One region of the Streptomyces sp. NPDC059564 genome, then DNA from elsewhere that is predicted to be linked to it. Evidence: riboswitches for the same ligand, from Rfam matches in the RefSeq annotation. Region 1 holds a riboswitch; each other region holds the start of a gene.
The links. Region 1 has a riboswitch for cobalamin ahead of ACFV0Q_RS36465 (energy-coupling factor ABC transporter permease). Riboswitches for the same ligand answer to the same signal wherever they lie in the genome.
Positions count from the first base shown of each region.

Region 1 (4,931 bases):
TCCAGCAGCCCGTGGGCGCGCAGCAGGGCCGTCACCGCCGGGGACCAGGCCTGGCGCAGGCCCGCCGAGGCCAGCAGCTCCGGGTCCGACAGGAGCACCGCCGCCGGACCGGTCCGGATGCCCGACGGGGTCAGCACCGCCGCGTCGTCGGCCCAGCGCACCGCGAGGTCCACGTCGTGCGTGGCCATCACCACCGTGGTGCCGGCCGCGCGCAGACCCGCCAGCACGTCCAGGAGGCGTTCCTGCCCGTCCGGGTCGAGCCCGGCCGTCGGCTCGTCCAGGATCAGCACGCGCGGGGCCATCGCCACCGCGCCCGCGATGGCCGCGCGCTTGCGCTGTCCGTACGACAGGAGGTGCGTGGGCCGGTCCCGCAGCGCGGTGATGTCCAGGGCGGCGAGGGCGGAGCCGACCCGCTCGCGGACCTCGGGCGCGGGCAGCCCGAGGTTCATCGGCCCGAAGGACACGTCCTGTTCGACGGAGGCCGCGAAGAGCTGGTCGTCGGGGTCCTGGACCACCAGCTGTACGGAGGTGCGCAGCCGGGTCAGGCCCGCCCGGTCGTGGGCGACCTCCGCGCCGTCCAGGCGCAGCGTGCCCGCGGCGGGGCGCAGGCCGCCGCTCAGCAGCCGCATCAGCGTGGTCTTGCCGCTGCCGTTGCGGCCCAGCAGGACCAGCGCCCGCCCCTGCTCGATCCCGAAGTCCACGCCCGACAGCACGGCCGGGCCGTCCTCGTAGGCATAGCCCGCGCCGGCCAGCTCCACCACCACGCTCACAGGTACAGCTCCTTCAGTACGAGGGTCCCCGCGACCACGGCGGTCAGCAGGGCGGCGGAGGCCGTGAGGAACCGCCAGGACAGCGCCGCGTCCGGTACGAGGACGCGCAGCGCGCCGTCGTAGCCGCGGCCGGCCAGGCCTTCCTGGAGGCGGGCGGCGCGGTCGAAGGCCCGGACGAAGGAGGTCGCGGCGAGCCCGGCCAGCGAACGCCACACCGCCGCCCGGCTCGTCTGCCCGAGCCGGGCGGCCTGGGCCCGGCGGACCTGGGTCATCGAGTCCAGCAGCAGGAAGCCGATCCGGTACATGACGAGGGCGACGTCCACCACCGGGGCGGGCACCCCCGCCCGCACCAGCCGCGGCAGGACGTCCGAGACGGGGGTGGTGAAGGCGAACAGCAGCACGCCGAGCGAGGCCGCCGAGGTGCGCAGCAGGAGTTCGGCCGCGTGCCGGGGGCCGTCCGGGGCGAGGGAGGCGAAGCCGGCCGGGCCGCCGAGCGAGACCAGCAGCGGCAGCGCCCCGGTCACGCAGAAGCCCAGCGGCACCCGGAAGGCCCGCCACAGCTGCCGGCCCGCGACCCCGGCCGGACCCAGCAGCACGGCCAGCGTCGCGGCGCCGACCAGCGGCCCGCCGGGCCAGGGCGGCAGGCACACGGCGGCGACCGTCAGTCCGAGCCCCAGGAGCGCCTTCTCCAGCGGATGCCGCCCCCGCCACCGGCTCGCGTGCGCCGCCACGTCGATCGGCAACACCGCCTACGCCTCCGGCGGGGCGGGGACGGGCGACGCGTCGGGGCTCGCGGCCGCCGCCTGGGCCAGGCCCTGGCGGCGCCCCTTGCGGACGCCGAAGTAGTACGCGAGCAGGCCCGCGCCCAGGGCGGCCTGGAGGGCGAACAGTGCCGACTCGACCTCCCCGGACGGGGGTTCGTACAGCGGCGAGAACCAGGGCTCGTAGTCCGGCTTCAGTTCCGTGATGGCCGACTCGGCCTGCGCGTCCGCGCCCGTGAACGGCTCCTCCTTACCGTCGCCGAGCCCCAGCGCGAGCGGGAGCACGGCCAGCGCCGCCACCACGAGCAGCAGCAGGGTGTTGATCTTCGCGTTCCGGGACATCGCCATCAGAGGGCCGCCTCCTGCTTCGCCTTCGCGCTGCCGGTCAGCTTCGCGACCCCGAGCCGGACCAGGTCCGACTTGCTGGACTGCATCAGCAGCCGCATCACGAGGACGGTCAGCAGGCCCTCGCTCACCGCGAGCGGGATCTGGGTCAGGGCGAAGATGCCCGCGAACTTCTCCAGCGCGCCCGGGAATCCGCTGCCCGGATCCGGGAAGGCCAGCGCCAGCTGGACGGAGGTGACGCAGTAGGTGACGAGGTCGGCGACGAAGGCCCCGCAGAAGACCGTCACCATCAGCGGCGCACCCGACTTCCGCAGCAGCCGGTACACGCCGTAGCCCGCCCAGGGGCCGGCGATGGCCATCGAGAAGACGTTCGCGCCGAGGGTGGTGAGCCCACCGTGCGCGAGCAGCAGCGCCTGGAAGAGCAGGGTGATCGTGCCGAGCACCGCCATGATCGGCGGCCGGAACAGGATGGCCCCGAGCCCGGTTCCGGTCGGGTGCGAGCAACTGCCCGTCACCGACGGGATCTTGAGTGCGGACAGGACGAACGTGAACGCACCCGACGCCCCGAGCAGCAGCGTGCTCTCCGGGTTCGCCTTCACCTCGCGGGTGAGGGCGCGGACGCCGTGGACGACGAACGGGGCGGACGCGGCGCCCCAGGCGACCGCGTGCAAGGGGGGCAGGAACCCCTCGGCTATATGCATGGTTGTGGGAGACCTCTCCAGCACCTCGTGGATGGACGACGCGCCCCGGCCGGTCTCCTGGCTCACGGGTACTGATGCCCTGACTCCGCCTTCCCGGGGCCGTGCGGTCTCCCGCGCGGGCCCAGTGGCTTCCCGCGTACGTACAGGAGTGGAGCCGGACTTCCCGATCACAGTGGCGAGGGCCGCACCGGTTTTCCACCGGTTTCCCGAACGCCAAGGCCAGCTGACCCTAGTCGGCCGCACGGACCGGTCACAACCCGCCCCAATCCCGCCGATCGGGTGGCCGGATTCCGCTTGGCTGTCACCCAACGTGTTCACGCCGCTACCATCTGCACCAACCGCCCCGCCCGAAAAGGGAGTTCCGCATGGCCGTGACCACCGAAGACTGGCTGCCCCGCATCGCCGCGCTGTTCCGCACCTACGATCTCGACGGCGACGGCCAGCTCGGCCGCGAGGACCTCATCGCCTACGCCGGCCGGCTCGGCGAGCAGCTCACCGAACCCGGTGACACCCGCCGCCGCACCGCCCTCTTCGACGCCTACAACGAACTCTGGACCCAGCTCCAGACCGCCGCCGACACCGACCGCGGCGGCCGCGTCAGCGAGCAGGAGTTCGTCGCGGCCGCCGCCCGCGACGCCTTCGACGGAGACCGCACCTTCCGCGCCTCCACCCTGCGTGCCCTCGACGCCCTCGCCGACGCCCTCGACCGGGACGGGGACGGCCGCATCGACCGCGCCGAGTACGAGCGCCTCTTCGGCGCGACGGGCCTCTCCGCGGGCACCGACGCCCTCGCCTTCGACCGGATCGACGCGGACGGCGACGGCGCCGTCAGCCGCGAGGAACTGCGCGCCGCCGCCGTGTACCTCTTCCCGCTGGCCGACCCCGCCTGGCTGACCGGCGCCGGCCACCGCCCCGACCGCACCCGCGGCATCGCCCTGGTCGCCCACGACGCCCGCAAGGCGGACCTGCTCGCCTGGGCCGAGCGCCGGGCCGCCGACCTCAAGCCGTATCGCCTCTACGGCACCGGCACCACCGGCACGCTGATCAACCGCATGATCGGCCTGGACGTCACCCCGCTGCGCAGCGGCCCGCTCGGCGGCGACCAGCAGATCGGCGCGCTCGTCACCCAGGGCGAGATCGACATGCTGGTCTTCTTCTACGACCCGCTCGCCTCCCACCCGCACGGCGACGACGTCCGCGCCCTGATCCGGCTCGTCACGCTGGCCGACGTACGGCTGGCGCTGAACGCCGCGAGCGCGGACGCGATGATCGAGAGCCTGTAGCGGCGGCCGCGGGGACCGGGGGTCGGGGGTGCGGAGTGGCCCGGACGGGCGCGGCCCGCTGGCGGCCCCCGCGTCCCCCGGGAAGGCTGGGCTCCGTGACCGCCGACTCCCTCACCTACCCGGACCTCTCCGCCGTCTACGTCAACTGCACCCTGAAGCGCTCGCCCGAGACCAGCAACACCGAGGGCCTGATCGCCAAGAGCCGCGCCGTCATGGAGGCGGCCGGCGCCCGGACCTCACTGATCCGGGCCGTCGACCACGACATCGCCACCGGCGTCTGGCCCGACATGACCGAGCACGGCTGGGAGAGCGACCAGTGGCCGGTCCTCTACAGCCAGATCATGGACGCCGACATCCTCGTGCTCTGCGGCCCGATCTGGCTCGGCGACAACAGCTCGGTGATGAAGCAGGTCATCGAGCGGCTCTACGCCTGCTCCTCGATCCTGAACGAGCAGGGCCAGTACGCCTACTACGGGCGCGTCGGCGGGGCCCTGATCACCGGCAACGAGGACGGCGTCAAACACTGCGCCATGAACGTCCTCTACAGCCTCCAGCACCTCGGCTACGCGATCCCGCCGCAGGCCGACGCGGGCTGGATCGGCGAGGCCGGGCCCGGCCCCTCGTACCTGGACCCGGGATCCGGCGGCCCCGAGAACGACTTCACCAACCGCAACACGGCCTTCATGTCCTGGAACCTGATGCACCTCGCCGCCCTCCTCAAACGCGCCGGCGGCATCCCCGCCCACGGCAACCAGCGCTCCCTGTGGGACGCCGGCTGCCGCTTCGACTTCCCCAACCCCGAACACCGCTGAGCGGGTACGGGGGCGGGTTCAGCAGGTGTTCGGGTGGGCGACGTCCACCACGTACCGCTCGGGCGAGTGGAGGACGCTGGTGGTGAAGGACGGCCGGGTGTCGAAGGCGGCGCCGAAGGTCACGTACCCCTCGAAGTCGCCCGTCATGGCGATGCCCTTGAGCTTGCTGAGGTTGATCGTCTGGAGCTTGGGGCCCTGGTAGACGTTCTGGCCCGCGTCGTTGTGCGCGGCGGCGGGGTGCAGGCGGATCTCCAGGAAG
Region 1 is NZ_JBHWBP010000401.1:536-5,466, forward strand. Features, by position in the region: gene ACFV0Q_RS36450 (ATP-binding cassette domain-containing protein) at 1-770, opposite strand, end outside; gene cbiQ (cobalt ECF transporter T component CbiQ) at 767-1,516, opposite strand; gene ACFV0Q_RS36460 (energy-coupling factor ABC transporter substrate-binding protein) at 1,520-1,873, opposite strand; gene ACFV0Q_RS36465 (energy-coupling factor ABC transporter permease) at 1,879-2,577, opposite strand; cobalamin riboswitch at 2,607-2,810, opposite strand; gene ACFV0Q_RS36470 (methylglyoxal synthase) at 2,943-3,860, shown strand; gene ACFV0Q_RS36475 (flavodoxin family protein) at 3,956-4,672, shown strand; gene ACFV0Q_RS36480 (hypothetical protein) at 4,691-4,931, opposite strand, start outside.

Region 2 (4,931 bases), on a different contig from region 1:
GATGCCGACGCTGCGGATGCCCGCGGTCACCGACTTCGCCGCCCGGGGCGACGGCCCGGTCTTCGCCGGCTCGATGTTCCCCTTCGTCTTCATCACCATCGCGTGCGGGGCGCTGTCCGGCTTCCACTCGCTGGTCGCCTCCGGCACCACCCCGAAGATGATCCAGAAGGAGACGCAGGTCCAGGTCATCGGCTACGGCGCGATGCTCACCGAGTCCTTCGTCGCCATCATGGCCGTGATCGCCGCGTGCATCATCGAGCCCGGCCTCTTCTTCGCGGTCAACTCCCCCGCCGGCGTCGTCGGCGCCACCGTCCAGACCGCCTCCGAGGCCGTCACCCACCTCGGCTTCGCCATCAGCCCCGAGGCCCTCGCGCAGGCCGCGAAGGACGTGGAGGAGACCAGCCTGCTGTCCCGTACGGGTGGCGCGCCGACCTTCGCACTCGGAATGTCGGACATCTTCTCCTCCGTCATCGGCGGGGCCGGGATGAAGGCCTTCTGGTACCACTTCGCCATCATGTTCGAGGCGCTCTTCATCCTGACCACGGTCGACGCGGGCACCCGCGTGGGCCGCTTCATGCTCCAGGACACCCTCGGCAACGTGCACAAGTCCTTCAAGGACATCAGCTGGAAGCCGGGCGTGTGGCTGGCGAGCGCGATCGTGGTCGGCGGCTGGGGGTACTTCCTGTGGGTCGGCGTCAAGGACCCGCTGGGCGGCATCAACCAGCTCTTCCCGCTGTTCGGGATCGCGAACCAGCTGCTCGCGGCGGTGGCCCTGGCCGTCTGCACCACGCTGCTGGTGAAGTCCGGGCGGCTCAAGTGGGCCTGGATCACGGGCGTCCCGCTGGCCTGGGACGTGGCCGTCACGCTCACCGCGAGCTACCAGAAGATCTTCTCTGAGGACGTGAAGGTCGGGTTCTTCGCGCAGCGCGACAAGTACCAGAGCGGCATCGACGCGGGGAAGGTGCTGCCGCCCGCCAAGAACATGGACGAGATGCACACCGTGGTCACCAACGCCACGGTCGACGGCGTCCTGTCCGCGCTCTTCGCGGTGCTGATCCTGATCGTGCTCGCGGACGCGGCCCGGACCTGTCTCAAGGCCGTCGCCGACCCGGGCTCGGTGCGGCTGTCCGAGGTGCCGTGGACCGAGTCGAAGATCGTCGCCCCGGCCGGGCTGGTCGCCACCGCCGAGGAGAAGGCCGAGCTCGCGGCGGCCGGCCTCGACAGCGGCGGCGGCCGGGTCCCGGAACCCGTCAGGTGAGCGGCGTCCGCGGGGCGCTGGCGAAGGCGCGGTTCTACGTACGGGAGTTCTCGGGCGAGGCCGCGTACGAGCGCTACGTCGCCCACGCCCGCTCGCACGACCCGGACGCCGAGGTCCTGACCCGGCGCGCCTTCGAGCGGGCCCGCACGGACGCCCGCGAAGCGGACCCCCGCGAGGGCTTCCGCTGCTGCTGAACCCCGCACCGCGCAGGACACCGGGCCGCCGGGCTCCCCTCCGAGGGAACCCGGCGGCCCTTCGCGCGGGCGCCCGTGCACACTCGGAGCCATGGACTTCGAGATCCGGGCGGCCGTGCCCGCCGAATACGACGAGCTGGGCGAGATCACCGGGCAGGCCTACACCGGGGACGGACTGCTCGACCTGAACGAGGACGACCACTACCTGAACGTCCTGCGGGACGTCGCGGGCCGGGCCGGCGACGGCGAGGTGCTCGTCGCGGCACAGGACGAAGAGCTGCTCGGCGGAGTGACGTTCGCCGCACCCGGCAGCCGGCTCGCCGACATCGCGGGACCCGGCGAGGCCGAGTTCCGGATGCTGGCCGTGACCTCCGCCGCGCGCGGCAAGGGGGTCGGCGAGGCCCTCGTACGCGCCTGCGTCGACCGTGCCCGGGCCCTGGAGGTCACGGCGCTGGTGCTGTCGACCCAGCCCGCCATGGAGGGCGCCCAACGCCTCTACGGGCGCCTCGGCTTCGTCCGTACGCCGGAGCTGGACTGGTCCCCGATCCCCGCGCTGACCCTCCTCACATACCGACTGGAGCTGTGACACCACGCTGAGCGAAGGGCGCGCCGACACTACATGTGGGGGCTACCGCATCGGGCCGCCCCCACATGTATGCTCATGGCTGCTGTCGTCGCAGGGGAATCCGGTGCGAATCCGGAACTGTCCCGCAACGGTGTGAAGTGCACCCATTCGTGCTCCGCAAGTCCGAGGACCTGCCGACAGCGCGCCCGGCTCGACCGAACCGGGTGCCGATTCGTCCGGGCCTCGCGGTTGGGCCGGTGGACGCCATGCGGTGGTGCGCCTTCCCGCCACGCCCGCATGCGCCCGCCCGCGCCCCGCCCCGCCGATGACCGGGCCGAGCGAGGGAGAGCTCCCCCCGTGACCATCGCGCCTGCCGCACCGCGCGCCGAGTCCGACCAGCCCGCAGCCGAAGGCCCCGGGGCCGCGCTGCTGCGGACCCTCACCGAGCTGACGGCCGACCTCGCCGACACCGACCCGGGCCGGGTCGCCGCCGCCGCCCTGCGCGGCCGCAGCTCCGTCGCGGACGAGGCCGAGCTGCGGGGGCTGGCCACCGAGGCCGCCGCGGGCCTGATCTCGGAGGACCCGGCGTACTCCCGCCTCGCCGCCCGCCTGCTCACGCTGGCCGTGGCCGACGAGGCCGCGGGCCAGGGGTCGACCTCCTTCGCCGAATCCGTCGCCGTGGGCCACCGCGAGGGCCTGATCGCCGACCGCACCGCCGAGTTCGTGGCCCTCCACGCCGCCCGGCTCGACTCCCTGGTCGAGCACGCGCTCGCCGAGGGCGCGGACGACCGCTTCGGCTTCTTCGGCCTGCGCACCCTGCACAGCCGCTACCTGCTGCGCCACCCCATCACCCGCCAGGTGATCGAGACCCCGCAGTACTTCATGCTGCGCGTGGCCTGCGGCCTCGCCGAGAACGAGTCCGTCCAGGCCGTCGAGGAAGTCGCCTCCCTCTACCGGCTGATGAGCCGCCTGGACTACCTGCCGTCCTCCCCCACGCTCTTCAACTCCGGCACCCGCCACCCGCAGATGTCCTCCTGCTACCTGCTGGACTCCCCGCTGGACGAGCTGGACTCGATCTACGACCGCTATCACCAGGTCGCGCGCCTCTCCAAGCACGCCGGCGGCATCGGCCTGTCGTACTCCCGCATCCGCGCCCGCGGTTCGCTGATCCGCGGCACCAACGGCCACTCCAACGGCATCGTGCCGTTCCTGAAGACCCTCGACGCCTCCGTCGCCGCCGTGAACCAGGGCGGCCGCCGCAAGGGCGCCGCCGCCGTCTACCTGGAGACCTGGCACGCGGACATCGAGGAGTTCCTGGAGCTCCGCGACAACACCGGTGAGGACCAGCGCCGTACGCACAACCTGAACCTCGCCCACTGGGTGCCGGACGAGTTCATGCGCCGCGTGAACGCCGACGCCGACTGGTCGCTGTTCTCCCCGGCCGACGTCCCCGAGCTGGTCGACCTGTGGGGCGACGACTTCGACGCCGCCTACCGCAAGGCCGAAGAGGCCGGCCTGGCCCGCAAGACGATGCCCGCCCGCGACCTGTACGGCCGGATGATGCGCACCCTCGCGCAGACCGGCCAGGGCTGGATGACCTTCAAGGACGCCTCCAACCGCACGGCGAACCAGACCGCCGAGCCGGGCACGGTCGTCCACTCCTCCAACCTGTGCACCGAGATCATCGAGGTCACCAACGACGGCGAGACCGCCGTCTGCAACCTCGGCTCGGTCAACATGGGCGCCTTCGTGGTGGACGGGGAGATCGACTGGGAGCGCCTGGACGAGACCGTCCGCACCGCCGTCACCTTCCTCGACCGCGTCGTCGACATCAACTTCTACCCGACCGAGCAGGCCGGGCGCTCCAACTCCCGCTGGCGGCCCGTGGGCCTGGGCGCGATGGGCCTCCAGGACGTCTTCTTCAAGATGAAGATGCCCTTCGACTCCCCCGAGGCGAAGGCCCTGTCCACCAAGCTCTCCGAGCGCATCATGCTGGCCGCGTACGAGGCCTCCTGCGACCTCGCCGAGCGCAGCGGCCCCCTCCCGGCCTGGGAGCAGACCCGCACCGCCCGCGGCGTCCTGCACCCCGACCACTACGACGTCGAGCTGAACTGGCCCGAGCGCTGGGACGCCCTGCGCGCCCGCATCGCGAAGAGCGGCATGCGCAACTCGCTGCTCCTGGCCATCGCCCCGACGGCGACCATCGCCTCCATCGCGGGCGTGTACGAGTGCATCGAGCCGCAGGTCTCCAACCTCTTCAAGCGCGAGACGCTCAGCGGCGAGTTCCTCCAGGTCAACGGCTACCTGGTGGAGGAGCTGAAGAAGCTCGGCGTGTGGGACGCGCAGACCCGCGAGGCGCTGCGCGAGTCCAGCGGCTCCGTGCAGGGCTTCGGCTGGATCCCGGCCGAGGTGCGCGAGCTGTACCGCACGGCGTGGGAGATCCCGCAGCGCGGTCTGATCGACATGGCGGCGGCCCGTACGCCGTTCCTCGACCAGGCGCAGTCGCTGAACCTGTTCCTGGAGACGCCCACCATCGGCAAGCTGAGCTCGATGTACGCGTACGCCTGGAAGCAGGGTCTGAAGACCACGTACTACCTGCGTTCGCGCCCGGCGACGAAGATCGCCCGCGCCGCCTCCGGCAGCGCCGTCCCCGCGGCCACCCCGCTCCCGCAGGCCGTCGACGCCGACGCCCTGGCCTGCTCCCTTGAGAACCCCGAGTCCTGCGAGGCCTGCCAGTAATGAGCTCCACCGCAAAGAAGAACCTGCTCGACCCGGGCTTCGAACTGACCCTGCGTCCCATGCGCTACCCGGACTTCTACGAGCGCTACCGGGACGCGATCAAGAACACCTGGACCGTCGAGGAGGTCGACCTCCACTCGGACGTCGCCGACCTCGCGAAGCTGACGCCGGCCGA
Region 2 is NZ_JBHWBP010000087.1:7,193-12,123, forward strand. Features, by position in the region: gene ACFV0Q_RS17295 (carbon starvation CstA family protein) at 1-1,258, shown strand, start outside; gene ACFV0Q_RS17300 (CstA-like transporter-associated (seleno)protein) at 1,255-1,452, shown strand; gene ACFV0Q_RS17305 (GNAT family N-acetyltransferase) at 1,544-2,038, shown strand; cobalamin riboswitch at 2,098-2,231, shown strand; gene ACFV0Q_RS17310 (ribonucleoside-diphosphate reductase subunit alpha) at 2,375-4,756, shown strand; gene ACFV0Q_RS17315 (ribonucleotide-diphosphate reductase subunit beta) at 4,756-4,931, shown strand, end outside.
Region 2: it holds a riboswitch for cobalamin, as region 1 does, so the genes downstream of both, ACFV0Q_RS17310 (ribonucleoside-diphosphate reductase subunit alpha) here and ACFV0Q_RS36465 (energy-coupling factor ABC transporter permease) in region 1, are expected to answer to the same signal.

Region 3 (4,931 bases), on a different contig from region 1:
GGCGAGTTCCACCGGACTCCCGGCCGTCATCCGGCCACTCCTTCGGTTCGGGTGGACCTGCGCAGCATCCACAGGAAGAACGGTCCGCCCACCAGCGCGGTGACCACGCCGACGGGTATCTCCTCGGGCGCCGCGGCCGTACGGGCGACCAGGTCGGCCAGGGTCAGGAACACGGCCCCGCCCAGCGCGGCGACGGGCAGCAGCGCCCGGTGTCCGGCGCCGACCACCATGCGGGCGGCGTGCGGAACCATCAGCCCGACGAAGCCGATCGCCCCGCTGTAGGCCACCAGTACCCCGATGACGAGGGAGGTGAGGACGAAGACGGCGGCCCGGAAGCGGCCGGTGTCCAGCCCGAGGGTGTGCGCGCCCTCCTCCCCCGCGAGCAGCAGGTCGAGCGGCCGGGCCAGGGTGACGAGCACGCCGGTGCCGACGAGCAGCGCGGCGGCGGGCAGGGCGAGTTCGTCCCAGCGGGCGCCGCCGAGCCCGCCCAGGGTCCAGAAGAGCACGGAGCGGATCTGGTCGGGGCGCGCGGACAGGACGAGGACCAGGCTGGTCAGGGCGGACAGGACGTACTGCACCGCGACTCCGGCCAGGATCAGCCGGCCGGTGGTCATGGTGCCGCCGCGCCGGGCCATCGCGTAGACGGCGACGAGCGCGGCCATGGAACCGGCGAACGCGGCGAGCGGCACCCCGGCCCCGGTCGCGAACCCGGCGGCGCCCGCGCCCGCGGCGGTCCCGAAGACGAGGACGAGCACGGCGCCCGCCGAGGCGCCCGAGGAGGCGCCCAGCAGGAAGGGATCGGCCAGCTGGTTGCGCACGAGGGCCTGGAGCACGGCGCCCGCGACGGCGAGTCCGGCGCCGACGACCATCCCGAGGAGCACCCGGGGCATGCGGACGTCCCACACGATGGAGGCGAAGGCCCCGCCGCCCGCCCCCGGCCCGGCGAGCAGGAGGTCGAGGACCTTGCCGGGGCCGATCCGTACGGGCCCCAGGGCGAGCCCCGCCACCCCCGACGCGGCGAGCAGGACGGCGAGCAGGACGAGGACGGCGGTGGTCCGGCGCCGCTTCACGCGGCGTCGGGGTGCAGCTGGCGGCCCAGGGACTCGGCGGCGTCGGCGACCCGCACGCCGAGGACGGCGGATGACAGCGGCAGTACGACGAACCGCTGGTTCCTGATCGCGGGAACCTGCGCCAGCGCCGGGTCGTTCAACAGGCGCCGCTTCTTGGACTCGACGGTGGTGCCGCCGTAGTCGTAGATGAGGACGACCTCGGGCTTGCGCTCGATGACCTTCTCCCACGACACGTCGCCGAAGGTGTCCTTGAGGTCGGCGAAGACGTTCGTCCCCCCGGCGCGGGAGACGATCTCGTTGCCTATGCCGTCGCCTCCCGAGGTGAAGGCGGAGTCCTCGCCCGAGTCGTAGACGAAGACGGAGGGCCTGGGCTTGTCCTTCACCCGTGCGGTGACGGCGTCGACGCGGCGCTGCTCGTCCTCGATGAGGGCGGCGCCGCGTTCGGGCACGCCGAAGGTCCGGGCGACTTCGGTGATCTCGGTCTTCAGCTGGGCGAGGCCGACGGGGCCCTGGGTGCAGTACTCCACGCTCAGGCGGGAGTTGATGCCGGACTTCGCCAGTCCTTCGCGGTCGCGGCCCTGCGCCTTGTCGAAGGCGCTGGCGTAGCCGCCGTACACGAAGTCGGGGTCGGCGCCGAGGAGGACCTCCTTGGAGGGGTACTCCTCGGCCAGCACCTTGATCTTGTCGTAGGCGGGCCGGTAGGCGGGCAGCACGGAGTCGTCGAGGTAGGCCGTGCCCGCGATCCGGTCCTGGAGTCCGAGGGCGAGCATGATCTCGGTGGCGTGCTGGTTCATGGTGACGGCCCGCTGCGGCGGCGCCTGGTAGGTGCTGCTGACACCGCAGTTGGTGAGGGTGTACGGGAACCCGGGCGCGGCTTTCGCTTCGGAGGCGGCGGGCCGGCCGGGTCCGCCGCAGGCGGCGAGCGGGATCAGGAACGCGAGGGCGGCGAAGGAGCGCAGGGCTGCGCGGGAACGCGACATGGGGAGGCCTCTCCGGGGGATCCTCGTCCCCGGTCGAAGTGAAGAGGCGGCGCGTCAGTGTCTGACTTCCGGGATCCCGCGGGCGGGATCACCGGTCACAGTGGCGGGACCGCACCGGATTCGCACCGGTTTCCTGTCCTGCGCCGCCCGGGACAACCCGGCCAAGTGTGCCAGATGCGGCCTTTTGCCCGGAACTCCAGCCCCCCGGCCGGATCCGGACGCACCGGAGGCCCGTGTCGGCGGCGGTTTGCGCGCGGGCACGGGCCTCTGGCTGTTTTCCGATGGCAGGGGCGGCAGGAGTCGAACCTGCGACCTACGGTTTTGGAGACCGTTGCTCTGGCCAGCTGAGCTACACCCCTTCGGTGGGACCAACCATGGCACGGCGCGCCGCGAAGATCCACCGAATTCCGGGGTCAAGTGGTGTGGATTTCGGCCCGGGTGTGGGCGCCGCAGGCCCGGAGCCAGCCGATCAGTTGGGTGTTCTCGCTGGTCAACGCCATGTCCAGGGGTGTCTGGGCGGCGTGGCCGATCCAGTCGATGTCCGCGCCTTGAGACAACAGGTACTGGGCCGTGGACAGTTGGCCGCCGTGGCAGGCGTTCCAGAACGCCCAGTCCACCTCCTCCGGTTCGGCCGGCTCCGCGTCGAGGAGGGCCGTGACGCGGTCGAGCAGGCCGAGGGTGGCGGCGTCGTGGAGATCGGGGCGGGCACCGTGCCCCAGGAGGCGGCGGGCGGCGCGCCACTGGCCGAAGGCGCGGGCGTCGGCGAGCGGGGTGCCGGCGCCGATCAGCCCGCCGGTGGCCTCGATGTCGGCGCCCGCCGCGACGAGGGCGTCGAGGGCCGTCACGTCGTCGTTGCTGGCGGCCCAGTGCAGCGGGGTCTCCTCGTGCGCGCCGACGAAGCGGGCCGCCGGGTCGGCTCCGGCCGCCACCAGGAGGGCGATCACCTCGGCGGTGTGCGGGCAGTGCCCCGGCCAGTCGGTGGCGAGGTGCAGCAGGCTGCGCTCCCCCGCCGCCGCGCCGCGCTTGACGACGCGGGCGCCGGCGAGCCCGGGATGGTCTTCCAGGAGCCGGCGCAATGCCGCGAGGTCGCCGCCCCGGATCGCCGCGGTGACGGCCGCGGCCAGGGGGTCGTCCGATTCCAGTCGCAGCACGGCCCGTCCTCTCCTGCGGGTACGCCGCGCCTCCCGGCCGGCGTCGGGGACTGAGCGTAGCCGCCGGGTCGGCGGGTGACCGGTGCCGACGGGCTCGGCGGGTCAGTCCTCGGGGATGACCCGGCCGTCCTCGTCGAGCGCGAGGTGGATGCGGGCGGGGTCCTGGCTGTTGATGTCGGACGGGCGCGGGCCTTCCGGTCCGTCGGGGCCCCAGCGCAGCAGGCGGCGGGTGCGGGCGATCCGGTACGTGGCGCCCTGGAATCCGAGCCGGTTCACGCGTCCGGCGCGCAGCACGTCGGCGGCTTCGGCGTAGGCGGCCAGCTTCCCCGCCGGTCCCCCGCCGGCCGCCGGGGTGCGGGCGTCGGTGTGCGGGTCGGCGTCGTCGGGGATGAGGCCGCGCATCCGGGGCCACATCCACGTCAGGGCGAAGTCCAGCGACTTGCGGGCGGCGTGCGCGCTCGCGTGCGGGCCGCTGACCGGGGTCCAGCCGCGGGCGCGGCTCTGCTCCACGACCGTGAACGTCGCGGGCAGCAACAGGACGTCGGGGTGGGTGTCGAGAGCCCGCCGCGCGTCGGCGCGCACGTCCTCGGGGAACCGCTCACCGGTGTAGCGCAGGCCGCGCAGGGCCAGCTGCTCCACGGCCTGCGTCGGGGTGACCGGCGCGGCCGGGTCCAGGACCAGGCCGCCGTCGATCCCCGGCTCCTTGACGGCGCGGTTCCAGTCGGGGGCCGGGGGCTCCGGATCGCTCGGCCGGGGCTCCTCGATCCCGCCCGGGCCCGCGCCGGCGTACTCCTCGGCCCGTACGACGCGGTACCGGGTCCCGGCCAGGTCCAGTTCGTCGACCCGCTCGCTCTCCAGCCGGGCCACAGCGGCCAGCAGGGCGCGCCGCTCCGCCCTGTCCCGGGCCTCGTCCTTGGCCCGGAACCACAGCGCCGAGTTCAGGCTGTCGCGCGCCAGCTGCGGGCAGCCGGCCGTCACCGCGATCACCACCCGCCACCGCTGCCCGTCCCCGGCGTCCTGCGCCGCGACCCCGAACAACGGCCCGCGCACCACCACGTCGCCGGCGAGCACCGTGGAGTCGGCCGCGTCGGCCTCCATGACGGCTTCCACCGGTTCCACCGGCACCCGCACCACCACCGGCCGCGTCCCGCCCGGCCCCACACCCTCACGGTCCATGCCCCCATCCTGCCGACCGCGCCCCACCCCTCCCCGGCGTCCTCCCTTCCCGGCGTGCCCGCCCCGGTTTGGGGGGGCCCACGGCCGCGTCCGGCGGGGGCCCGACCCGCCGCGGAGGCGGGCGGTGGCGGGGCCGGGGCGGTCGGAGGATCGTGGGGGTGAGGGGGCGCTGAGGCAGGGGCGGAGAAGGAGGTCCCGACGATGGGCCGCACGGGTCGCCTGAGCCGCACGGGCCACCTGAGCCGCACGGGCCGTCTGGGTCGCCTCAGCCGTCGCGGGCGCCTGCTGCCGGGCACGCTCCTCGCCGTGCTGCTGCTCGGCGCGGGGCCCGGCGGGTCCGGGGAGACCGTTCCCCTGGACGGGAACCGGCCCGGCGAGCGCCTCGACGTCACCCTCACCCGGGTCGTGGACCCCGCGGGCTCGGCCGGCGGCGACCGGCTGGTCGCCGTAGAGCTGCGGCTGGAGAACACCGGGTCCGTGCCGTACCGGGACGCGCCCGCGGCGGCGGCGCACCTCCTCGACAGCCAGGGGCAGCGGTTCACCGGCCTGACGCA
Region 3 is NZ_JBHWBP010000131.1:12,702-17,632, reverse strand. Features, by position in the region: gene ACFV0Q_RS22070 (ABC transporter ATP-binding protein) at 1-30, opposite strand, end outside; gene ACFV0Q_RS22065 (FecCD family ABC transporter permease) at 27-1,070, opposite strand; gene ACFV0Q_RS22060 (ABC transporter substrate-binding protein) at 1,067-2,050, opposite strand; cobalamin riboswitch at 2,086-2,225, opposite strand; tRNA gene ACFV0Q_RS22055 (tRNA-Trp) at 2,333-2,409, opposite strand; gene ACFV0Q_RS22050 (ankyrin repeat domain-containing protein) at 2,464-3,201, opposite strand; gene ACFV0Q_RS22045 (DUF5954 family protein) at 3,304-4,377, opposite strand; gene ACFV0Q_RS22040 (DUF4352 domain-containing protein) at 4,579-4,931, shown strand, end outside.
Region 3: it holds a riboswitch for cobalamin, as region 1 does, so the genes downstream of both, ACFV0Q_RS22060 (ABC transporter substrate-binding protein) here and ACFV0Q_RS36465 (energy-coupling factor ABC transporter permease) in region 1, are expected to answer to the same signal.